DNA from 2 places in the Enterococcus sp. BWT-B8 genome. Region 1 is predicted to be linked to the other one. Evidence: riboswitches for the same ligand, from Rfam matches in the RefSeq annotation. Region 1 holds a riboswitch; the other holds the start of a gene.
The links. Region 1 has a riboswitch for magnesium ahead of LI951_RS12260 (GntR family transcriptional regulator). Riboswitches for the same ligand answer to the same signal wherever they lie in the genome.

Region 1 (9,859 bases):
ATTGCTGAAAAAATCGCCGGAAAAGTTGCTGAACGTTATAATATTTGTTTTCCTAAAGAAGAAATACGAGATCTGGCAATATTAATTTCCGCCAATGGTACCAGTGTTAATTTTACACAGATATCCGCTGAGGAACTGGAACAAGTTGCGGACAAACGCTGTCTTGATCTGGTAGGGAAAATTTTGGAAAAAGTCCATGAACTCTACTTTATCGACGGCAATGAGCCGGAGTTTTTTATTCGATTTGCACTCCATGTAAAAAATTTATTATATCGGATAGATAACGGCTATTCCTGCAGAAATCCAATGACAGAAACGCTTAAGAAAGAATGCCCGCTTATTTATGACTGTGCTGTTCAGGTTTCACATGTGATTCAAAAAGAACTGGATTATACAATTAGTGAAGATGAGATTGCCTATATTGCATTTCATTTAGGCTATGCACTGGAAATTCAAAAGCAGCGGACAAACAAAATCAACTGTACCATTCTTGTTCCGCACTACTATAATATGAACATCCAGGTAATGGAAAAGCTGCAGAAAAACTTTGTTGACGACCTTGAGATTCAAAATATTCTGACCAGTGAAAAGGAGCTGAAATATGTAGATACAGAACTGATTGTTTCGGCAGTTAAGCTGAAGCAGGTGGTCACAACGCCCTATGTGGTCATTAATCCATTTTTTACACTGGAAGACCGTCAACAGATCGCATCAAAAATTTTTGATATCAAAGAAAAAAAGCGCAGAGACCAGTTTGCCCAAAATTTCCTGTCTATTGTTGATGAAGGCCGATTTATATACACGACTGAAAATCAGAATTCGGATGAATTGTTGAAGCAATTATGCAGTCGAATGGAGGAGGAGGGAATGGTTGATGAAAGGTTTTATCCTCAGGTAATGGAACGGGAGCAGCTTTCTTCTACAGCCTTTGGCTCAGTGGCCATTCCTCATTCCCTGACGATGAATGCCAATCGTACAGGTATTTCCATTGTTGTTAATCCAAACGGTATTGCGTGGGGCAGCAGCCGTGTCACATTGGTATTTCTGATTTCAATTAATTACCGTAATCGACATGTTTTTCGCGAGATATTTGATGACTTAGCCATGATTTGTACCGATGAGCAGAATGTTCACAGGCTAAGCTCCCTAACATCTTTTGAAGAGTTTGTGGATACACTGGTACAATGTTTTGTTACTTCAAATTGAGATACCTACGAATCTTTCAGATGTTTTTTTACAGCTAATAAAAGCGAAATAAAACTGGAATTATACCTTGTAAGTCATTTGATTTTTGTAAGAATTATTTTAGTGATATAGTTTTTATTAGTTATATTTTTTCTCAATTAGAAAAGGTTGATAGTGGAATGGGAGGTTTGGAAATGGAAAAGCTGAGTATAGGTAATAATGTTTGGAACAGAAGAAGCATATATGATCTGCTGTTCATCTTTCTTGTTTGCGGGATGCTGGGGTGGATTTTTGAAACAATCGCAGTGTATATTACTGTGGGAAAATTGACAGATAGAGGCTATCTTTTTATTTTAAATAAGCTTTCCAGCTATTTTCCTGTACTGAAAAAATATCCTTTAATCGGTAATATTCCTCTTATCTGGGGGCTTCCGCTCATTCAGATTTATGGAATCGGCGGTGTTCTTATGACTGTTTTCTTTGGACGGCTGAAAAAGCATCCTATTCGTTTATTCTTTGCAGGTGCGTTTTGGATGACTTTATTTGAATTATTTTCCAGTTATTTAACCAGCTGGCTGCTGGGGCGGACTTATTGGGATTACTCTCAGGAATTTATGAATTTTCAAGGGCGTATTTGCCTGAAATCAACGATTATGTGGGGAATATTATCTTTGTTTGCAGTAATGCTCCTTGATCCGCTGCTCGATAAGCTGTATCAACGATTTGAGCGGGTAACTTATTATAAAGCAGCAGTCATTGTTTTGGTTGTTTATACAATTATTTGTGAAATCACGAAATACTGGCTGGACCCGACGATTATTTCTAATTAGTATTGTATGAAGCAAATAGGAGGAAGGGCAATGGATTTTCTTAAAAGAAACGGTTTTTATTTTCTGATGTTGGGCGCAGTCAGTGATTTTTTAACTCCATACATTCTGGGACTGTTTTTTCCGGCGATGAATCAGCTGACGATGGTAATCAGTGTGTTTGGGGATGTGAGCAGCCCGGTACGTCAGCCATTTCTAATTTGGTCAGTAGTCTCTGGAATCTTCTTTGTTTTAGCCTTACCGGCATTGTATCAGGAGTTTATCGATACATCACGTACACTCACAATATTACTTGTGTCTGCAATAGGCTTTTATGGTGTTGGCGACTGTATCTTTACTGGCTTGTTCAGCATTAATATGGAGCAGGCAGGATGGAACCTGTCAACATGGATACACAATATAGGCTCCGGGCTTGGGTATACCGGTTTTTTGCTATTTCCATTCCTCTTGTTTCTACTTTATAAAAAACAGCTGAAGAAAGCTCTTAGTCATTTCTATCTATTTTCACTGTTTGTCAGTATACTGTTTGCGGGGATTTACGGACTGGCACGTATTCCCAAAGTCAGCCAATTTCCATTTTTAAACCAAATAGGACTCTGTCAGCATGTCAGCTTTTTCTTTAATTATTTACCTATAGTTGTTTTTTTCTTTATGCAAATTAGACAGTCTAGAAGACCTTCAGGCAAATTTTCTTAAGTGGTAGGTCAGTTACAGTCTTAGGGGTAAAACCTATTTTAACAGTTGGAGAGCTCATCACCTAAAATCATTTATTTTGAAATTAAAAAAGGGGAATCAATATTCCGTATGTGATAGTTGCAACATCCTATTTTTTAGTCAGATAAAAAAAAATTTGAAAAACAGTTGTTGTCTATCCAACAATTGATTATAATTTTTATATAAGCAGATAGAAATAAAAACTGAAGGGGGTAGAAATACATGAGTAGGAAATATATGAATTACGTTGGAGAAATTTTAACAGATGCTGAATATCACGGATTGGGAAAACCTGAAAATTTTCTTGAAGTACGTATGGATAAGGAGCTGCCTTTTCGCCTTTATTGCAGAACTCATGAAAAGGACTGGGTAGAAGTAACAGAAGAGGAACGCCTGGATTTAATAAAAGATCTGAAAAACAAGAAATCAATGTATTCAAAGAGTGATTATCGCTATTATATGCTGGATTTCCATCTTGCAAGTTTGGGAGAACGATAGATCTATTTGTAAGCGTTTAAAAAATGAGAGTTTAAAGAATAAATGAAATAAAGGTATGAAGTTCGTTTGATAAATTTCATGCCTTTTTGGATTCTGAATTTCGCCTCTTTTATCTTCTGCAGTGTTCTTTGGAATGTGAGTGTTTTCAGCTATTCCTGGATTTGTAGTGTCAAATTTCCCATTTGCCAAAAGTCTTGAAAGGGTTCAAGAGGATTTCTGAAGCCTTTTCTTTATCGGTTTGTCTGTACATACTGTTTGCCTGTCTTCCAGCATGATAAAATAAAAAAGACTGAGAGGAATCGGCAGCTATCCACAGCTGAAATTCTCAGCACTCATTTAATAGATAAGGAGTTTCTCTAAATGAATGTCTGTGACTTATATAAAAAACTGGAGCTTTCCCCTGTGATTGCTGCGGTAAAAAATGAAGAAGAGCTGACTGCGGCATTGACATCAGAGGTTGAGGTTGTTTTTATTCTGCAGTCCCATCTAATGCAGCTTAGTGAAATATCGGAAAGAATTAAGAAGAGTAAGAAAATTGCATTTTTGCATGCTGACTTGGTTAAGGGGTTGTCTTCGGATGAAGCAGCCATTGACTATGTAAAAAAATGTACAGTATTTGATGGAATTATTTCAACAAAATCAGTGATTGTCCGCTATGCTAAAAAACATCAGCTGCTGGCTATTCAACGTTTTTTTCTGTTGGACTCTTCGGCTCTGGAAAATATGGAAAGACAGCTTGCACATATTGATGCAGATATGGTTGAACTGCTGCCCAATGTTTCTCCGAAGATCATTAAAGAAATTGTGAAATCGTCAAAAAAACCATTAATTGTAGGCGGCCTGATTCGGGACAAGGAAGATATTATGGGTGCTTTGGGAGCAGGAAGCCTTGCTGTTTCAACGACAAATGTGCCGACTTGGTCTGTCTAGTTATTGTCCAAGCTCTATATAGGTGGTATAATATAAACAATTAAATACTTGCTGGAGAAAAGAGAGTATAGCAACAGACACCAAAAAAAGTGGTGTTTGTTTCTGTATTCTCTTTTTTGTGCTTGAGAGATATAGACAGGGGGAAAAAAGATGTACGATGTGGTGATTATCGGTTGTGGGATTGTGGGTGCTGCAACAGCCTATGAATTAAGTAAGTATCAGCTGAAAGTTTTAATTCTGGAAGCGGAAAATGATGTGAGTATGGGAGCAACTAAGGCTAATAGTGCTATCCTGCATGCCGGTTTTGATCCGGAACCGGGAACTCTGATGGCAAAATTGAACGTGGAAGGTGCTGCACGAGCCAAAGAGCTTTGCCAAAAGCTTTCAGTTCATTATCATCAGATTGGTTCTCTGGTGGCAGCATTTTCTAAAGAAGAGTTAGCGGTTATTCAGGAGCTTTATGCGCGTGGTCTTAAAAATGGGGTTTCAGAGCTGCAGATGGTGGATAAGGAAGAGCTTCTGGAAATGGAACCTGGGTTATCTCACCGCGCCCTCGGGGCACTTTATGCGCCGACTGCTGCAGTCGTGAATCCATGGGAGCTTTGTCTTGCTCTTACTGAAACTGCAGTAGTTAATGGCGTGGAACTTTCGCTTAATAATAAAGTGAAGGAGATCAGCAGGAGAGAGTCCGGTTACCAAATCACAGCAGAAAAAGGAATTTATCAGATTAAATATGTTTTTAATGCAGCGGGTGTTTATTCAGATGCTGTTCATAATATGGTGGCAGAGCCTGATTTTGAGATCGTACCCAGCCGGGGGGAGTATTATTTACTGGATAAATCTGAAGGTTCAGTTGTTTCTCACATTATCTTTCAATGTCCTTCCAATGTAGGAAAAGGGGTGCTGGTCAGCCCAACTGTACATGGAAACTTGATTGTCGGACCAAATGCTGAAGAAGTTTCAAAAACAGAGCTGGGAAGCGGTATGGATACAGGAAATACAGTCAAAGGATTGAGACAGGTATCTGAACTGGCAAAAAAAACGGTCCCTGATCTTAATTTAAGACGGTCTATTCGTAATTTTTCAGGGATTCGTGCAAACAGTACAAAAAAGGACTTTATTATTCAAGAAGCTGCTCCTGGTTTTATCGATTTAGCGGGTATTAAATCTCCCGGACTGACCTCTGCTCCGGCAATTGCACTCTATGGAATTAGGTTACTGGAACAATCAATAGGACGTACGTTTCAATTGAAAGCCCAATCTACGGATACCCGGGAGAAAATTGTTTTTCAGGAGCTGACAATTGAGGAGAAAAACAAGCTGATCCAGAAAGATTCCAGCTATGGACGAGTGATCTGCCGCTGTGAAATGATTACAGAAGGAGAAATAAGAGCTGCAGTGCATTCAGCAGTTGTTCCTGCATCGGTGGATGGCATCAAGCGAAGATGCAATGCCGGAATGGGACGCTGTCAGGGCGGTTTTTGCGGTCCAAGAGTTGTTGAGATTTTAGCAGATGAGCTGGGAAAGTCTCCGCTGGAAATCTTGCAGGATCACACGAGCAGTTATGTTTTAACAGAAGCAACCAAGGGAGGTCTGGAACATGCATGAGTTAATCATTATCGGCGGAGGACCAGCTGGATTGGCAGCAGCAATGGCTGCTTACGAAAAAGGGATCAGGGATATCTTAATCATTGAAAGAGACAGTGAACTGGGCGGGATTCTTAACCAGTGTATTCACAATGGTTTTGGTCTTCATTATTTTAAAGAGGAATTAACCGGGCCGGAATATGCGGGACGTTTTATTGAGATGCTGAAAGAAACAAGTATAAAGGTTTACTTGGACACGATGGTTCTGGAAGTAACCAAAGAAAAAACGATTCACATTGTTAATAAGAGAAAGGGCTATCAAATTTTACAGGGAAAAGCACTAATTTTTGCAATGGGTTGTCGGGAGCGGACAAGGGGAGCCATCGGAATTCCGGGGAGTCGACCAGCGGGTGTTTATACAGCGGGAGCTGCTCAACGATATGTCAATATAGAAGGTTATCTTGTAGGGAAAAAAGTAATTATTTTGGGATCGGGAGATATTGGATTGATTATGGCTCGAAGAATGGTACTGGAAGGTGCGAAAGTATTGGCATGTATTGAAGTGATGCCTTATTCGGGCGGTCTAACAAGAAATATTGTGCAATGCTTGGACGATTTTGATATTCCCTTATTTCTTTCGCATACAATTACAGAGATTCGAGGGAAAAGCCGAGTAGAGGAAGTCGTCGTTTCAGAAGTAGATGAGAAGCGACAGCCGATTGCCGGGACAGAACAGATTTTTGCCTGTGATACGATTTTATTGTCTGTAGGATTGATTCCTGAAAATGAACTTAGCCGCAGTGCAGGAATTGTATTGGATAATCGAACAAACGGTGCACTTGTTTATGAAAATATGGAAACGTCGATTCCTGGAATTTTTGCCTGCGGAAACGTTGTCCACGTACATGATTTAGTAGATTTTGTAACGGCTGAGAGCATGAGAGCCGGAGCGGCGGCAGCAGAATTTATTTTGTCTCAGCACTTGATGGATGAGCTGACTGTAGATTACTTAACCATAAAAAATGGGGAGCATGTGACCTATGTAGTTCCTCAAAAAATTCGTGAAGACAAGGTTGATAAGAAGGTTGAGCTGTTTTTCCGAGTAAATAAAGTGTATGGCGACAGCCAAATCGTAGTAAAATCGCAAGGAGAAACACTGGTAAAACAGCGAAAGAGCTATATTGTCCCTGGCGAGATGGAGAAAATTAAATTATCCCGGAAAGCTATTGATAAAATCCAGAACGGTGAAATAGAAATTTGTGTGGAGGAGGTCGGCAGATGATGAAAGAGTTTATCTGTATTATGTGTCCCAAGGGCTGCCATTTAATGGTGGATACAGCAAATGAGTATCAGGTTAGCGGTCACAGCTGCAGTAAAGGTGTGAAGTATGGCAAAGCAGAAGCGACTAATCCAATACGTGTAGTCACTTCTACTGTAATTGTTGAGGGTGGAAGACACCGCCGCTGTCCTGTAAAAACTACGGATGGGATTCCTAAAGAATATGTAATGGAGGCGATGAAGGTGATCAATGAAGTTCGATTGAACGCACCAGTGAATATCGGTGATATTGCAATAAAAAATCTGTTGAATACAGGGGTAGATGTGGTGGCTACAGGGAACATGTAGATAATAAAAAGAAAATTTTTTAATGGGGAAAGCTCAGCATTATCAAGGATTTTGGATATCTTGGAGAGAAGTTTTGAGGTACAGGATTACAGTCGATAAGGAAAAAATGCTCTGTTAAATTGTACGGGAAAATAAAGTATGATTTGTCAGGTGAAGCTCCTATACAAACACAGACTGATGTCCCAAATATCAAGAGACTCCAATGGGGAGAACAGGCATGGTTGAATATAAGTCTTTTCATAAGGCAGCTAAGCTGTTGTTCTTTAGGTTGTATAGTGCTAAAACTCAATGAATAGGTCAAATTCTCTTTCTTATCAGTTTTGTAGGATGCAATTTAGTATGACCTATCGCTGAGTTTGAAGCGGAAGCTCATTTGTTAGGGTACTCGGCAGAATAGATTTTTACTGACAGAGGTTGCTTTAAACAGTCTATGTTACTTCGCTGGACAACTCCAAGTACTCTATTTTCGAAAAAATTACAGTCAGTATAAGGTTGCGGTATGCTTTTATAAAATTTGAAATAAGCAATAATTTAGTTCTTATTAAAAAAACGCTTGCATGAAATTCATTCATGTGCTATTGTTATGACAAAGAGATGTAGAAAGATGGTGGAGGAATGAATGATAATAGATTGCCGCTGTACATTCAAATTGCCAGTGATTTAAAGTTTAAAATTAATTCTGGTGAGTGGAAAGTCGAAGATCAGATCCCGACAGAATATGAGCTTTGTACAATCTATGACGTCAGCCGCATCACGATTAGAAAAGCGATTGATCAGTTGGTCAATGAGGGGTTGCTGTATCGAAAACGTGCAGTAGGCACCTTTGTTCAGGCGAAGGAGCTGGAGGTCAAAGAAACTGTGGTCAAAAGCTTCACACAGGAGATGAATAATCTAGGCAGAAAAGTGCATACATTGGAAGCGAAAGTTAACATGGTGAAAGCGACAGCAAAAATTGCGAATTTTTTGAATATTAATGAAGGTGATCCAGTGCTGAATTTACAGCGGATATTTGGTACTGAAGAACTGGCCTTCGCATTTTTTGACACATATTTTACGTATGAAACATTCTTTTCAACAAGCAGTGAAGATTATTACGGCTCATTTTATGAATATTTAAAAACTTTTGATATCATAGTAGATTCAGTTAAGGAATATGTTGAGGCAGTCAATCCTAGTGAGTACTTAGTGGAAGTGCTCAAAATAGATACAAACACACCAATTTTAAAAAGGGTTAGAATTACACAGCAACTTGGGAAGCAATTTCACGAGTATTCAGAATGTTTTTATATTGGCAGTGAGTACCGTTACTATGTCAACGACTTTACTTAAAATAGGTAAAAAATATATTTCTATATTTAGAAATATATTTTTATTACATCTTATTGTAATTACATTATATCAATTGGGAGGAAGGAAAAAATGGCAATTTCATTTATTAGGATCGATGACCGGATTATTCACGGTCAAGTAGTTACTCGTTGGATGAGCGAAAGAAAGTGTGACGGTGTTGTAGCAGTTGATGATCCGTCAGCAACAAATCCTGTATTGGCTAAAATGCTGAAATCGGCAGTTCCGCTGCCCCTAAAAGGGTTTGTGATGACCGAAGAGGAAATTATTCAAAAATGGTCGAAAATCGTTGAAAGTAAACGTCAGTATTTTTTGATCGCCCGTTCGCCAGCAACACTTGTCCGAATTTTTGAAAGCGGTGTTAACTTTATTTCGGAGATAAAAGAATTGAATGTGGGACCAATGAGTGTCCGTGAAGGTGCCAAGAAATATGGTAAAAATTTAAGTATGATTCCAGAAGAAGAAGAAGCGTTCGATGTACTGCAGCAAAAGGGCATGACAATTTCATTTCAATTAGTTCCTGATTCAAAAAGAAGGACATGGGATGAACTGAAAGCTGAAGGAGGAGAGTAGTGTGGATATAACATTATTGATGCAGGCAATCACTATTTCTGTGATTTGTTATCTGGGTGCATTATCAACTCCTTGGTTATTAGGATTGACCGGAGGCTGGTATACGATTACCCGACCTTTAGTCTCAGGGATGATTGTTGGCCTGATTTTAGGTGATATGAAACAAGGAATCATGATGGGTGTTGCAATTCAAACAGTCTATATTGCAATGGTAACGCCAGGAGGGCAAATGCCTGCAGATCTAAATTTTGTTGCTTTTCCGGCAATTGCATTGGCAATGCTTTCTAATACCAGCACAGAAGTTGCTGTAACACTGGCGACAACTATTGGAATTCTTGGAACAATTGTTTTTAATATGTATCAGGTTATCAATTCATTTTGGAACCATCGTGCAGTTGCAGCAATTCGTGAAGGAGATTACAAAAAATTCCGAATGAATGCAATTTTTGGACCTCAGTTAGTCAATTTTATTTCAAGATTTGTTCCCTCTTTTTTAGTGCTCTATTTTGGTTCAGGATTTGCGAAAACAATGCTGGATTCTATGCCTCAATATTTAATTGATGTTATGAGTT
Region 2 (9,859 bases), on a different contig from region 1:
TTCACCGGACTTAGTCAGCTGGGGAAATCACAAACATCTTTTAGGAATCAGAAAAACAGAGTGGGATAGTGGTCGGATTGGCGGTGGGTTGGTCCCTGTCAAAACTAAAGCTGGTTGGTTAGTTATCTATCATGGAGCAACATCTGAGCATCGTTATTGTATGGGAGCAGTGTTACTGGATTTGAATGATCCTACGAAGGTAATTGCTCGTTCGCAAAAGCCGATTATGGAGCCGGAAGCTGAATATGAAAAAAACGGCTTCTTTGGTGATGTAGTATTTGGTTGTGGTGGTATTGTTGATGAAGATCGCTTGACTATGTATTACGGAGTGGCAGATACTTCTATGGCTGGTTGTACACTTTCTATCAGCGAAATCATTCAACAGGCAAAAGAGGGATAGAGATGGAGTGGCAGACAAAATTGCAGGAATGGCAGAAGTTTCAGAGTTTAGAGTTGGATTTGAAAGAGCAATTAGCTGCTCTTTCAAATCCAGCTGATCTAGAAGAGCGTTTTTACCGCTATCCGGAATTTGGAACTGGTGGGATGCGCGGAGAATTGGGTGTAGGAACGAATCGGATCAATATCTATACTATTAAACGTGTTGCACTAGGTCTTGCAAAATATATTTTAGAATCTGATGACCACTCAGCTGAAAGAGGGGTGGTCATTTCTTATGACAATCGGCATCTTTCCGACCTTTTTGCAAGATGGACTGCTCGAATTTTAGCATCTAAAGGAATCAAAGTTTATTTATCCGACCAATTGCGCCCAACGCCCGAATTATCGTTTTTGGTTCGACATTATCAGGCTTTTGCGGGTGTGATGATCACTGCCAGCCACAATCCAAAACAATACAATGGTTTTAAGGTATACGGACAAGATGGCGGTCAGATAACTTTAGAAACAGCGGCACGTTTGACAGCTATTCTGGAGGAAATAACCAATGAGTTATCAATTCAAGCGGATTTATTAACGGAATATATTTCTGAAGGGCTGATTGAGGTGTTTTCTTCAGAGGCAGATGAATGGTATTTGGAAAATCTACGTTTGGTGACCCAAAACTATGAAAAAGTAAACATGTTTGGTTCCCAATTGAAAATCGTTTATACACCCTTGCATGGGACAGGAAGAATCTTGGTTAGTCAGGCATTCAAACGAATAGGATTTTCAAATTTGAAGTTAGTGAAGGAACAGGAATTCCCAGATCCGGATTTTTCTACAGTAAAATCCCCGAATCCAGAAGATCCTGATGCTTTTGAGCTAGCATTGAAACAAGCTTTAAAAAATCAATCTGATCTGGTAATTGCGACAGATCCTGATGCAGACCGTTTAGGTGTTATTGTCTTTAAAGATGGGAAGCCAATCTATTTAAATGGGAATCAAATCGGTACTTTATTACTGGACTATCTCATCAAGGAAAAAAAGCGAAAAGGGGAAAATTTAGCAGATTACTTTTTGGCAAAAACGATTGTAACTTCGGATTTAGGCGTAAAAATCGCTGAAGCAAATGGTATTCAAGTCAGAAACACTCTTACTGGCTTTAAGTTTATTGGTGAACAAATTGAATTATCAGAAGAGCAAAATGATAAACGCTTTTTATTTGGCTATGAAGAGAGCTATGGGTATTTGATTGAACCATTTGTACGAGATAAAGATGCAATTCAGGCAGCCGTTCTCTTAGCTGAAGCGGCATTAGATTGTCAGCTTTCAAATAGTAATCTTATTGATCGTTTGAACATGATATATGAGGAATATGGCTATTATGAAGAAGTTTTGGAAACGAAAGAATTTATAAGAAAAAATGGGATTAATCAGATGAACCAATTGGTAGAAAATTTGCGAGAAAAAGAATTCACTTCTTTAGCTGATTTTGAATTAATTGTAAAAGAAGATTACGTATCAGCCTTGAAAGTTGATTTAGTCAAGGGAACTCAAGAAAAGCTTCTTTTACCTAAATCCAACGTTTTGAGGTTCGTCTTTAAACATAATTTTTGGGTGTGCGTTCGACCATCTGGAACTGAGCCGAAGTTTAAAATTTATTATTCGGTCAATGCACCAACACAGGAAAAAGCCAATGAAAATATGAAGGCTCTACAAGCTGCATTCCATCAGCTTGTTCAAATATAAGGAGGACCTAGTGATCTGACAGATGTCCTTTTTTAGCAGATTCATTACTGCTTTATATTATAAACGAATATCCGCATCCGTTTTTTATCAACTATTTGACTCGAAGAGCGGAGCGAGTCAAGATGGAGGTCATTATGAATGCATTACAAAGAAAGCAGCTATTTGAAGCTGAGCAGCAAAAATCAGAAACAGAAATTCTTCGTTTTAAAGGTGTTGATGGTTTTGATGTTTATAATTGTTCTCAACCTTTTAACTATGAGGATAAGTGGTATCTTTTTGGACGAGTAGAGCGTCGAAGTGAATGGATGCGATCCTGGGTACGTCTATTCGAGAAGGTTGAAAAAAATTGTTGGAAGCTAGTTGAAGATTCAATGGTTTATCAATTAGAGGATCCTTATATTGCCAAGATTGACAACAACCTTGTTATGGGAGGTACTCATGTTCAAGTAAAAAAAGAAGATAAATTGGAAGCTTATTTTGGTTATTTTTATTATGGACAGGCTCTAAACGATCTTAAATACTTTACTACTGGTCCGCGAAATATGAAGGATATTCGGATTGTCCAATTAGCAGATGGTCGTATTGGTGTTTTTTCACGTCCTAGAGATAAACAGTTAATTAAAGAATATGGCAGTGAGGCACTAATTGGTTTTACGATCATTGATCATTTAGATGAATTGACCGCTGAAAAAATTGCTAATGCCAAGATCCTGCCAGATTTGTTTGGGAATCTGGAATGGGGTGGGGTCAATCAGGTTTTTTTATTGGATACAAATAAAATCGGTGTAATCGGGCATTTATCTTATCTTGAAGAAGAACAAAGTGTTTATACAGTCATGTCTTTTGTTTTTGATCCACTTACTTTAGCGGTTGACGATTACAAAATTATTGCAACAAGGAAGAGCTACCCGGAAGGACCTGCAAAACGGGAACATTTAAAAGATTGTTGCTTCCCTTCAGGGATGATTTATCATGATGATGAGAATTGTGAGCTTTTTTCTGGTATCGGTGATACACAAGAAGGAGTTGTTAAGATTACGTATCCATTCAAAGGCTATGGACAGATTGTAAATTCTGTTTTGAAGTTTTCTTAAAAGTGCAGTTATCTTCGGTTATTATTTCGAAAATAATTGTGATGAGAAAGTATTAATTCATCCTTCGTTGTGTTTTTATAGCGACAAGAAAATTTCTCCTAAAATCGTTGATAAGCTATGATTTATTTCTTCATTTGTTTTTATCAGCATGAGCAAGGCAGACTGTGCTTCGATTAAAGCAGAGATAATAAAACTGCTTACAGGAAAATCAGCTCGTTATTTTGAGTATAATATTCAAAAGTTTCATTGAGTTATCCTGAATAAAATAGAACAAGATTTGCTATTTAGCAGGCGTATTTGTTTTGACTTTTATGGGCGAATCATTTATGATGAGTTTGGTTAAAAATTTGAATAATGAATTGTTAGGTGAGGCTCCTATATGGAAATATGCTGCTGCCGCGAAAGATTCGAGAGACTCTTAGCTGGTAGAACAGGAATGATCGTGAAGGTCATTCATAATGCAGCTGATAAGAAATTATCTACGCCATATAGTGCTAAAGCTCAACGATGGAGAATATATTTATGCTGTTTATCGCATGCTCTATTGTTGGGTATGCGTTTTTTATGTTTCAGGACTTACAGGCTGAACAAAAAGCTGTATTTTTTATTTGGAACAGGAGACCAAAAGCTTAGCGGCTTCAGGGTTACCAAATAATTGTGTTTCTCAGCAGATGGAAGTACCATGGACATGAGGCGCTTTGAAAGAAGCGAAGGACCTGACAGTCATTTTCAAAAAATTTAACGAACAGTCAATAAAAAAACAGAAGGGAAGATTATCATGGAAGACCCACATCAGAGGTGGAGCAAAAATAATCTTCACTTAACTGGAAAAGGTTAGTTAGGCTTCTTTCCTTTCAGTCGAGTGAAGGAGTTGGAGGAAAGAACAATGATGACAAATAAAAGAGTAACAGAATTGAGAAAAGAAACAAAAGAACAGCAATTGAAAAAACTGGCAATGCTCTCTGAAAGAGAATTAATGATGGAGTTGCGGACCTCTGAAAAGGGGCTATCTGAAGAAGACGCAGTAAAACGACTGGAAGAATTTGGTCCCAATGAAGTTTCAGCACAAAAGCCGATACCGGCAATTATCATGTTTATTGAAGCATTTAGAGATCCTTTTGTATTTGTTTTAGCCTTGCTGATGGTCGTATCCTCATTAACAAGAGACTACGAAGCAGCTGTTGTGATGGGGTTAATGATTTTAGCTAGTGTAATTATTACGTTTGTTCAAGAATATCGTTCTCAAAAAGCCAGCCTTGCGCTGAAAGAACTGATTGAAAACACAACGGCTGTAACTAGAGAGGGCAATACGAAAGAAATTCCAATGGACGAAGTGGTCCCAGGGGATGTTATTACTCTGGCAACTGGTGATATGATACCGGCGGATGCTGTACTGATTTGGACAAAGGACTTGTTTGTTAATCAATCCTCGTTAACTGGTGAATCCATGCCGGTTGAAAAATTTGTAGATGCTGGTGTAGATAAGGATCAGCAAAATATTTCCGCACTGGATATGCAGGATTTAATCTTTATGGGAACTGACGTGTTGAGTGGTCAGGGGAAAGCAATTATTTTAAAGACAGGTCAAAATACATTCTTCGGGGATATTGCTAAAAACGCAACGACACAAAGAGGAAAAACATCATTTGATATTGGGTTGACAAAAGTCAGCAAATTTTTATTAAGAATGGTCATGGTTCTGTTTCCGATTGTGTTTTTGATTAATGGTTTGACAAAAGGCGAATGGGGAGAAGCATTTTTCTTTGCAATTGCTGTAGCTGTCGGACTAACGCCGGAAATGCTGCCGATGATTGTAACAAGTAATCTGGCAAAGGGAGCCATTATGCTTTCAAAACACAAAGTCATTGTAAAAGAGCTTCCTTCCATTCAAAATCTGGGAAGCATGGATGTGCTGTGTACAGATAAGACCGGAACAATAACAGAAGATCGCGTAGTACTGGTGAAGCATTTAAATCCTTTGGGGGATGAGAATAAGCAAGTATTGGATATGGCATTTTTGAACTCTCATTATCAAACAGGCTGGAAAAATCTGATGGATATAGCTGTTATTAATTACTATACTGAAAATAAAAGAGAGACTCCTTTTCAAACTGTGACAAAACTGGATGAGATTCCTTTTGATTTCTCGAGAAGAAGGTTAACCGTTGTTGTAAATGCGGATGGACATCAGTTTATGGTAACTAAGGGAGCCGTTGAAGAGATGGAAGCTGTTTGTACTCATGCAGAAATTAATGGAGAAATTGTTGGATTGACCGAAGAACTGCGTCAGAAAATGCGTGATGTTAACCGTAAGATGAATGAACAGGGAATGCGGGTTATTGCTGTAGCACTGAAAAAAGATGTTCACAATGAAGCGATATATAGTGCGGATGATGAAAAAGATATGACGCTGATCGGCTTTATGGGATTTCTTGATCCGGCAAAAAAATCTGCAATTACTGCCATTCGTTCACTGCACGAGCACGGTGTAAATGTGAAGGTTCTGACCGGAGATAATGATATTGTTGCCAAAAAAGTTTGCGGGGATGTTGGGATTGAGGTTTCTCATGTTGTACTGGGATCAGAAATTGATGAAATGTCTAATGAGGAATTGGAAAAAGAAGTTGAGCTGACTAATTTGTTTGCTAAACTGAATCCAATGCAAAAATCTCGAATTATTGAAACACTTCAGAAAAATGGGCATACAGTTGGTTTTATGGGAGACGGTATTAACGATGCACCCGCACTTAGAAAAGCAGATGTTGGCATTTCTGTTGATACAGCTGCGGATATTACTAAAGATGCCAGTTCAATTATTTTACTTGAGAAGAGTCTGAATGTGCTGGAAGAAGGCGTGATTGAAGGCCGAAAAGTTTTCAGCAATATGATGAAATATATCAAGATCACAATCAGCTCGAACTTTGGGAATGTCTTTTCTATTTTAGTGGCGAGTGCCTTCCTGCCATTCCTGCCGATGCTTTCCATACAATTGCTGATTCAAAACCTGATTTATGATGTTGCTCAGCTGACGATCCCCTGGGATAATGTGGATGAAGATGAATTAGTAAGACCTGTTCGCTGGGAAATCAAGAGCTTAGCTAAATTTACACTTTGTATCGGACCTGTCAGCAGCATTTTTGATATTATGGCCTATCTGGTGATGTGGTTTGTGTTTGGGGCAAACACGATTGCAAACCAAAGTCTGTTCCAGACGGGTTGGTTTATGGTTGGTTTAGTCAGTCAGACATTGGTTGTACACATGGTGCGGACACGCAAACTGCCGTTTATTCAGAGTACGGCTTCTGTGCCGGTAATTCTGACAAGTCTTGGAGCAATACTTTTAGGTTTCGGTCTGGTTATCAGTCCATTACGCGAGATTTTCGAATTTACCGCATTGCCAACAGCATACTGGGGATGGTTCTTTGCTATCATCATCCTGTATCTGATTACAGTCGAATTTGCCAAACGTTTATACATTCATTTGACGAAAGAATGGATTTAAAAAAGAATATGTTGTGACAGAAGTGTTCTGTCTCAAGAAATAAGTCGGAATATACGAAAATAGCTACTCATATTTTCAGTATAGTTCGACTTATTTCCAGAACTGCTGTCTCTACGAGTCTAACGATTCTCGAGACAAAACATTACGCTGTATCCGTTTTTCTGAGTCTACGGTTCTCACTTCGTTCCGATCCTCGAAGCATGGAGGGGCTTTGCTTCTACGCTTCTTCGAATGCTCGAATCATACAAAGACTGGAACACCGTTTATTCGGTTTTAGGGATCTCAGACATACTTATGTCATAGTCCCTTTTTTGCTTTTAAAAACTATCTGAGACGGGGAGTAGCCCTTCATCTCAAAGGGGTTAAGTGATGTTATTTGTTTAATCGGCAAAATCCGAAGGTAATTCTGTCAATCCAAGGGATAAATTGATATTCCGTTCTATGATTTTTGTATAAGCCGCTAATACTTTCCTGCCTGAGGAATTTGAAAGACTACTTTAATAAGGATCACAAGTAATAGTTGAAAGACAATGTCAGAAATTTTGGAGAAATATAAAATAATTGATAAAAAACACTTGTTTTTGAAAAGGGTATCATTGGAAAGTTAAACAATGAGCAAGTACAATATAAGTATAAAGATATAACAGGCAGGCTTCTGTTATAATTTTTTGATATAAAACACTATAACAGGAGGTGAGAAAACTTAAAAACAGATTTGAAACAGAGAGGATGTATTTCAAACTTGTGATATTCATCACTAGTTACTGTTTTATAAGGGTTTTTCCTTTTAGAAATCTTTTTGAATTCATTGAGTTTATTTACTTGCTCTTTTTTGAAATAAATGATAATTTGTATACGTAGCAGAGAAAATGATACAGTTTTAAATGCTGTTTCATTTTTCTCTAAAATAAAAAAGAATTGTTAATAGAGAGGATTGTGTGACAAAATGGCAAACAAGAAAAAACCTATTGACTTTAATCAGCTAATGGATGAAGTCAACGCAGAGTTCCCGACTTACCAGGCACTGGATAAAGATGGGAAAGTTGTAAACAAAGAGCTGATTCCGGATTTATCAGATGAGGAATTAGTTGAATTAATGACACGCATGGTTTGGTCGAGAGTGCTGGATCAACGTTCAACTGCATTAAACCGTCAGGGACGTTTAGGATTCTACGCTCCAACAGCAGGACAGGAAGCAAGTCAATTGGCCAGTCATTTCGCTATGGAAAAAGAGGATTACCTGTTACCTGGATATCGTGATGTGCCGCAATTGGTTCAACATGGTCTTCCTTTAAAAGAAGCTTTCCTATGGTCAAGAGGACATGCCGGAGGAAATATGTACGCAGATGATCTGCATGCTATGCCTCCACAAATCATTATCGGTGCACAATACATTCAAGCAGCAGGCGTTGCTTTGGGTATGAAGAAACGCGGCAAAAAAAATGTTGTCTTCACTTATACTGGTGACGGCGGTTCTTCACAGGGAGATTTCTATGAAGCAATCAACTTTGCAGGAGCGTATCAGGCAAATGGCGTTTTCATCATTCAAAATAATGGTTTTGCGATTTCAACTCCTCGTGAAAAACAAACAGCGGCTAAAACGCTGGCACAAAAAGCAGTGGCAGCAGGAATTCCAGGTATCCAAGTAGATGGAATGGATCCTTTGGCTGTTTACACAGTTGCTAAGGAAGCACGTGACTGGGCAGCAGAAGGAAACGGCCCTGTCTTAATTGAAACATTAACTTACCGTTATGGTCCACATACATTGTCAGGGGATGACCCAACTCGTTACCGTTCAAAAGAAATGGACGATGAGTGGCAACAAAAAGATCCATTGATCCGTTTCCGTAATTATCTTACTGAAAAGGGATTATGGTCTGAAGAAAAAGAAGAACAAATTATTGAACAAACAAAAGAAGAAATTAAAACAGCAATTTCTGAAGCAGATAAAGTGGGCAAACAAAAAGTTTCTCATTTCCTGAAACATATGTTTGAAGTACAACCACAAAGTATTAAAGAACAAATTGCAATTTACGAAGCGAAGGAGTCGAAATAATCATGGCACAAAAAACAATGATTCAAGCTATTACTGATGCCCTAGCTCTTGAGTTAGAGAATGATGAAAACGTATTGGTTTTTGGTGAAGATGTTGGTAAAAACGGCGGTGTATTCCGTGCGACAGAAGGTTTACAGGAAAAATTCGGCGAAGATCGTGTATTTGATACGCCGTTAGCTGAGTCTGGTATTGGCGGATTGGCGTTTGGTCTTGCTTTGGAAGGATATCGTCCGGTTCCTGAAATTCAATTTTTCGGCTTTATTTTTGAAACAATGGATGCAGTAGTTGCTCAAATGGCTCGTACTCGTTATCGTATGAGCGGTACAAGAAATATCCCGGTAACTATTCGTTCACCATTTGGCGGAGGAGTACACACTCCCGAACTCCATTCTGATAATCTGGAAGGACTGATGGCTCAGTCACCGGGGTTACGTGTAGTTATTCCATCAAATCCATACGATGCAAAAGGGTTGCTGATTTCTTCAATCCGCAGTAATGACCCGGTTGTTTTCCTTGAACATATGAAATTGTACCGTTCTTTCCGTGAGGAAGTGCCGGATGAAGCATATGAAGTACCTTTGGACAAAGCAGCTGTTACCCGTGAAGGAAGCGATGTTTCTATCATTACTTACGGTGCCATGGTTCGTGAAGCAGTCAAAGCTGCTGAAACGCTTGAAAAAGAAAATATTTCTGTTGAAATTATCGATTTACGTACTGTAGCTCCTCTTGATATTGAAACAATTATTGCGTCTGTTGAAAAAACAGGCCGTGTGGTTGTCGTTCAGGAAGCGCAGAAACAGGCAGGCGTAGCTGCACAAGTTGTTTCTGAAATTTCAGAACGAGCTGTTCTTTCTCTACAAGCACCAATTGGCCGTGTATCAGCACCAGATACCATCTTCCCATTTGGTCAAGCGGAAAATATTTGGCTGCCTAATGCTTCTGATATTGAAGCAAAAGTGAAAGAAATCGTTGAATTTTAATTAGTAAAGAAGGGAAGAAAAAAACGATGGCTTATCAATTTAAACTACCGGATATCGGTGAAGGAATCGCTGAAGGTGAAATCGTAAAATGGTTTGTAAA

Region 2: linked by a shared signal. The riboswitch ahead of mgtA (magnesium-translocating P-type ATPase) and the one ahead of LI951_RS12260 (GntR family transcriptional regulator) in region 1 are both predicted to bind magnesium.

The regions. Positions count from the first base shown of each region.
Region 1 covers NZ_JAJDJV010000013.1:66,770-76,628, forward strand. Annotated here, with positions in the region: gene LI951_RS15260 (BglG family transcription antiterminator) at 1-1,206, shown strand, start outside; gene LI951_RS12225 (putative ABC transporter permease) at 1,380-2,015, shown strand; gene LI951_RS12230 (DUF998 domain-containing protein) at 2,046-2,708, shown strand; gene LI951_RS12235 (hypothetical protein) at 2,949-3,224, shown strand; gene LI951_RS12240 (glycerol-3-phosphate responsive antiterminator) at 3,585-4,154, shown strand; gene LI951_RS12245 (NAD(P)/FAD-dependent oxidoreductase) at 4,305-5,762, shown strand; gene LI951_RS12250 (NAD(P)/FAD-dependent oxidoreductase) at 5,755-7,023, shown strand; gene LI951_RS12255 (DUF1667 domain-containing protein) at 7,020-7,367, shown strand; M-box (ykoK) riboswitch at 7,503-7,671, shown strand; gene LI951_RS12260 (GntR family transcriptional regulator) at 7,983-8,696, shown strand; gene LI951_RS12265 (PTS system mannose/fructose/N-acetylgalactosamine-transporter subunit IIB) at 8,787-9,287, shown strand; gene LI951_RS12270 (PTS mannose/fructose/sorbose/N-acetylgalactosamine transporter subunit IIC) at 9,289-9,859, shown strand, end outside.
Region 2 covers NZ_JAJDJV010000011.1:110,610-120,468, reverse strand. Annotated here, with positions in the region: gene LI951_RS11280 (glycoside hydrolase family 130 protein) at 1-400, shown strand, start outside; gene LI951_RS11275 (phospho-sugar mutase) at 403-2,127, shown strand; gene LI951_RS11270 (DUF1861 family protein) at 2,262-3,221, shown strand; M-box (ykoK) riboswitch at 3,573-3,742, shown strand; gene mgtA (magnesium-translocating P-type ATPase) at 4,111-6,723, shown strand; gene pdhA (pyruvate dehydrogenase (acetyl-transferring) E1 component subunit alpha) at 7,670-8,779, shown strand; gene LI951_RS11255 (alpha-ketoacid dehydrogenase subunit beta) at 8,782-9,759, shown strand; gene LI951_RS11250 (dihydrolipoyllysine-residue acetyltransferase) at 9,786-9,859, shown strand, end outside.